Persicimonas caeni: one gene and its partner. The protein of the gene in region 1 interacts with the protein of each later gene in a pairwise test. Links are inferred from orthologs where the notes say so. Each region holds a gene or a part of one and is shown on either strand. Other genes may lie near its edges.

Region 1 (2,868 bases):
AGTCGCAAGTCGGGAGTGCTCGTCATTCGCACGGAGAACGACACCGCCAAGATCTACTTGCGCGAAGGTCGCATCTTCTACGCCACGATCAACGACGACCCGGACATTTCGCCCTACAAGGCGTTCTACCGGGTTCTGGCGTGGAAGACCGGCACGTTCTCGCTCGAGCAGCCCACCGACGAGACCTTCGACGAAGAGATCGACGAGTCGATCGAGAACTTGTTGATGGAGGGCATGCGCCAACTCGACGAGATCATGAACTTGGGTGACGACGTGCCCGAGCTGACCTCGGAGTTGGTGATCAACCGCCCGCTGGTGCCGCCGCTGCGCAGCCTGACGCCCGAGCTTCTGGACACCATCCAGCTCGTCTTCAACTACGGCTCGGTCTCCAAGGTGCTCAACAAGAGCCTGGCGAGCGACCTCGAGACGATGCAGGATATCGTGTACCTGATTCGCAACGACTACATGCACGTCGAATAAGGCAGCGAAAAAGTAAAAGAGCGAAGAAGTAAAAGAGCGAAGAAGCAAAAGAGCGAAGAAGCAAAAGAGCGAGAGAGCAACGAAGTGTGCTCTTGTCACCCAGCTCTTTTGCTTTTTTGCTTTTTGCTCCTTTCTCTTTTGCTCCTTTCTCTTTTGCTCCTTTGCTTTTTCGCTCTCTCGCTCTTTTGCTGAACCGGAGTCCCCATGACCTCGTCGCCGACGCCGACCCGCCCGCCCGTCGATGAGACGATTCGCGTCCCCCCGCACAACGAGGACGCCGAGCGAAGCATGCTCGGCGCGATCTTGTTGGACAACCGCGTGCTCGACGAGATGATGAGCCAGGTGGACGTCGAGGACTTCTACCGCGAGCAGCACCGCCACATTTACCGGGCGATGACCGATCTGCATCGGCGCGATGAGCCGGTCGACGTCATCACCCTGGCCGACCACCTGCAGGCCGACGATCGGCTCGAGGCCGCCGGCGGGGCGAGCTATCTGGCACGCCTGTCCAACGCGGTGCCTTCGGCGGCCAACGTGGGCCAATACGCCCAGATCGTGCGCCGAAAGTCGGCGCTTCGACGCTTTATCAGCACCGCCGACGCGCTCGTCAACGACGCCTACGGCGACGTGGCTGACGTCGAAGAGTTCATGGACGATGTCGAGCGCAAGCTGTTCGCCATCACCCAGGACGGCCAGAAGAAAGACTACGCCTCGATGCGCGAGGTCATCCAGCGCGCGTTCACCCAGATCGAGGCGCTCTACAACAAAAGTGAGCACATCACCGGTGTGCCCAGCGGATTCGTCGACCTCGACGATATCACCGCCGGCTGGCAGCGAAGCGACCTGATCATCGTCGCCGCCCGTCCTGCGATGGGTAAGACCTCGTTCACCCTGAACATGGCCACCCACTCGGCGGTCGAGCGCAACACCCCGGCGGCGTTCTTCAGCCTCGAGATGTCGAACGAGCAGCTGGCCATTCGTATGTTGTGCAGCCAGGCCCGCGTCGACCAGTCGAAGCTTCGTCGCGGCAATATGACCGAGCAAGAGTGGGCGCGGCTCATCAAAGCGGCCGGCGCTTTGAGCGAGGCGAAGATCTTTTTGGACGACACGCCCGCCCTGCCGATCATGGAGTTTCGCTCCAAGTGCCGCCGCCTCAAGGCCGAGCACGATATCGGCATCGTCTTCATCGATTACCTCCAGTTGATGAAGGGCTCGGGCGGCAACGGCAGCCGCGAACAAGAGATCTCCGAGATCTCGCGTAACCTCAAGGCGGTCGCCAAGGAACTCGACATCCCGGTCATCGCGCTCGCCCAGCTCAACCGTGGCGTCGAGCAGCGTGCCGACAAGCGGCCGATGATGAGTGACCTTCGTGAATCGGGCGCGATCGAGCAAGATGCAGACATCATCACGTTCATTTATCGCGATGAGGTCTACAATCCGGACACCGAGGAAAAGGGGGTTGCCGAGATCATCTTGGGCAAGCACCGCAACGGCTCGATCGGTACGGTCAAGCTGCGCTTCTTCGGGCCAATCACCCGCTTCGAGAACCTCGCGCCCGATATGGAGATGTAGATTTGAATAACCGGCGTCGTCTGTCGTCTCACACCACGCAGCTGCACATGTAGACAAACGTGCGATTCCTCGCACGCTCTTGGAACTGAACCTAACTCAGAAGGAAATGACTGTGTTGAAGACGATTGGATGGAAGACGGTATTGTGTGTGAGTTGTCTGGCGCTTGCGGGGGCGTGGGGCTGCGGCGATGACAACGGCGGCGGCGGTGGAGGCTCGAATAACGGTGGGTCGAATAACGACGGCTCGTCGGATACGAGCAGCTTTAGCGCGCAGGTCGAGACAGAAGGCGGCAACCAGCAACTCGAGGGCGAGCAGGCGGACAGCAAGGCCGGAGAGGGCAGCTGGGGAGCGTCGATCGCCGACAGCAATCTGCAGATTAATTTGACCAGCGCCGACGGCACGGCGGTCACGGCGATGATCGCGACGACCGAGTCACAGAAAGCCCCTGGCGATTTCACGCCGCAGGCGGATATCGAAACCACCTTCGTGTCGATCGTGAGTGCTGCGCAGGGCAACGCGTTTATGAGCACTGGGTCGGGCACCATCACGCTCGATAGCTGCCCGCGCGCTGTTGGTGAGCATGCCAGAGGCTCGTTCAACAATGTCGTGCTCGCCGCCGAAAGTGGCAACTCGACCTGGACGCTCGATGGAAGTTTCGACGTGGTCGTGTACGCCAAAGCGGGCGACCTGTTCTGCAACGAGCAGAGCTCGAGCAACAATACGTCGAACAATAACACCTCGAACAACAACACCCAGCAGTGTAGCGCTGACTGGTGCGCTGACGGCGGCGTGTGCTGCCCCTACATGCAGTGCAT
Region 2 (2,900 bases), 720 kb from region 1 along the record:
CCCGGACTGGACGCTGTCGCCCTCGGGTCGGCTCATCGAGGGGTTCGCCCTGCACGAGACCGACGACTACATCATGCCCGTGCTCGGCTACGCCGGCTGGGGCGCCGGCCAGCTCGAGGGGGAACTCGAAGAGGGCTCCTGGCTGGTGGCCGACTTCGACGAGGCGCTCATCCGCCAGACCGCACCCGCCGACTGCTGGAAGCGCGCGCTGGCCAAAATCGGCGTCGACCCGACGGCGTTTTTGATGATGGGCAAGATGGGCTCGGCTTAGACTCTCTCGATCCGATCTCCAAATGGCATGATCTGATCGGGGGGATCACGGGGCCGAAGATCGGAGGCGATCTCGGCGAGCTTTGCGCTGCGGTCGGATCCGTTACTTGAAGCCAACGCAAGAGAATTTTCGGGTGTCTGCGGATCGAAAATTTCTCGTCACCGGATCGACATATTCGGGCGTTCTCCAAAAGCCAAACTCACCCATGCACTTAGCGTTTTTTGAACGCTCGAAGCCGTCCGAAGATCGCCTCGTTTTCGCCTTGAGATCGATGTCGTTAGGTTGATGAAAGGACCGCGAGGGGCTAGATCTGGTGGGCCCGGTTTTTGGTTGTTTAAGTTGTTCCAGACCCCACTGACGTTGACCTATGACGGATATCTGGCAAGCCGCGTTGCGCGACCTTCAAGAGAAGGTGAGCTCCCATAATTTCCAGTCGTGGTTTAAGAATATCAAGTACCACCACTGCGACGGACAGACCTACTTTTTGGAAGTCGGCGACGAGTTCCTGAAGGCCTGGATCGAGGACAACTACCTCGATCTGATCGAAGATTCGCTCGAGGTCGCCTCGGGTGAACCGGTCGAGGTCAAGCTCGACGTCGCTTCGGCTTATGAGCGCCAAAAGGCCGGCGGCGGCGAGCAGGTCGTCCAGTCGATCGACGCGCCCGAAGAGGCGATGGCCGCGCGCATGGGCCGGCTGCAGGCCGAAGGCCAGGCGGTGGTCGACGCGGCGGTGGTCGCCGAGCCGTCGGGAGCGGGCCAGACATCGGCCGGCCAGTCGCAGATGAAGCTGGATCGGGCTTCCGACGCGGCGGTGCGTCCCAGCGAGCCAAATCCGAGCCCGCAAGAACTCGCCGAGACGATGATGGCCGCCGGGATCAACCCGCGCCACGACTTCGACGAGTTCGTCGTCGGCCCCTCCAACCAGTTCGTGCACGCCGCGTGCAGCGCGGTGGCCGACAACCCCGGCGGCTCGTACAACCCGCTGTTCATCTTCGGCGGAGTGGGCCTGGGCAAAACCCACCTTCTTCACGCGGTGGGCATCGAGGCGATCAAGCGCAACCCGCAGGCGCGGGTGGTGAACTTGTCGAGCGAGGACTTCATGAACCAGCTCATCACCTCGCTTCGCCAAAAGGATATGAACTCGTTCCGCACCCAGTTTCGCAACAACTGCGACGTGCTCCTCATCGACGATATCCAGTTCATCGCCGGCAAGGACTCGACTCAGGAAGAGTTCTTCCACACGTTCAATGCCCTGTATCACAGCGGCAAGCAGATCGTGATCACCTCCGACGTGATGCCCAAGGACCTGCCGGGCATCGAAGAGCGGCTGCGAAGCCGGTTTAGCTGGGGCCTTTGCGCCGACATCCAGCCGCCGGAGATGGAGACGCGCATTGCCATCCTCGAGAAGAAGGCCGAGGCCGACGGCATCGAGATGGACAAGGACGTGGCGATCTTGCTGGCCAGCTCCATTCGCAGCAACGTGCGCGAGCTCGAGGGCACGCTCATTCGCCTGGGGGCCCAGGCCAGCCTGATGAACCAGCCGATCACGCTCGACTTGGCCCGCGAGATGCTCGACCGCATGAATATCGAGCAGGGCCGCGAGCTGTCGACCGAGTACATCATCGAGGTCGTCGCCAGTGACTTCGGCATCACCCCCCGTGACATCAAGGGGAGCCGGCGCACCCGCGCGATCAGCAAGCCTCGCCAGTACGCCATGTACCTGGCGCGCAAGCACACCGACCACTCCTACCCGCAACTCGGCGAGCAGTTCGGGGGCAAGGACCACACCACCGTGCTGGCCGCCTGCAAGAAGATCGGCGGGCTTATCGAGGACGGCGACGAGGAGATGACCTCCTTGATCGACGGCCTCGAGGCGAAGCTGCTGCGCTGAGGTTCACCACGGGGACACGGGGCTCACGGAGAGAGGCCGATAATTTTTTCCCCGTATCCCAGTGTTCTCCGTGGTGAATATCTGCCTTGTCTCCAATACACTTGACGTACCGCTCGCCTTTGTGTTTATTTGCCACGCTTTTTGACCCGCGCCCGGTTTGCTCGCGATCTCGACGGTCTCGAAATAGCCAGTGTGGGGTTGTTGTTTCCAAGTCGTCTTATCAAAGTCGATCGGGTGCAAGGATGTGCTCGCATCGCGAATTGTGCATAGAGAGGAATAGCCATGCCGAAGAGAACGTATCAGCCGAGTCGTAAGAAGCGTCGCAAGACTCACGGTTTCCGCGCCCGCATGAAGTCCAAAGGGGGCCGCAAGACCCTCAAGCGTCGGCGCAGCAAAGGCCGCAAGCGTCTGTCGCCGCGCAAGTTCCATAAGCGGACGCGTCGTACCTGACCTGGCGACAGGGCCCCGAGTCGGGGCCCTTTTGCTGCTTTTGGGCATCAGCGGGAGCGAATCCGGTGGCATCTCCATCCGAGCGGGAGCAAACAGAGCCGGAGCGCTTCGAGGACGACGAGCGGTTGCGCAAGGCCGAGAGGCTGCGCAAGCGCCCCGAGTTTTTGAGGACGCAGCGCAAAGGTACCCGGCGGGCGAACAAGCACTTTATCGTCTACGGGCGCCCCAACCGTCGCGCCTGGTCGCGCCTGGGGGTCACCGCCAGCAAAAAGGTGGGCAAGGCCACGG

Evidence for each region.
Region 2: the proteins of dnaB (region 1) and dnaA interact in binary tests that used the Escherichia coli proteins (3 or more experiments, as listed by UniProt). The link is inferred for Persicimonas caeni from one-to-one orthologs.

The regions. Positions count from the first base shown.
Region 1 is NZ_CP041186.1:2,586,965-2,589,832, reverse strand. It holds dnaB (replicative DNA helicase), read left to right. Parts: upstream 1-684; coding sequence 685-2,052; downstream 2,053-2,868. Other genes in the region: FIV42_RS09575 (hypothetical protein), read left to right, coding at 2,159-2,868; FIV42_RS09585 (DUF4388 domain-containing protein), read left to right, coding at 1-480. UniProt on the Escherichia coli protein: The main replicative DNA helicase, it participates in initiation and elongation during chromosome replication. Travels ahead of the DNA replisome, separating dsDNA into templates for DNA synthesis.
Region 2 is NZ_CP041186.1:3,302,640-3,305,539, reverse strand. It holds dnaA (chromosomal replication initiator protein DnaA), read left to right. Parts: upstream 1-638; coding sequence 639-2,162; downstream 2,163-2,900. Other genes in the region: rnpA (ribonuclease P protein component), read left to right, coding at 2,678-2,900; rpmH (50S ribosomal protein L34), read left to right, coding at 2,445-2,612; FIV42_RS12250 (YqgE/AlgH family protein), read left to right, coding at 1-271. UniProt on the Escherichia coli protein: Plays an essential in the initiation and regulation of chromosomal replication. Binds in an ATP-dependent fashion to the origin of replication (oriC) to initiate formation of the DNA replication initiation complex once per cell cycle.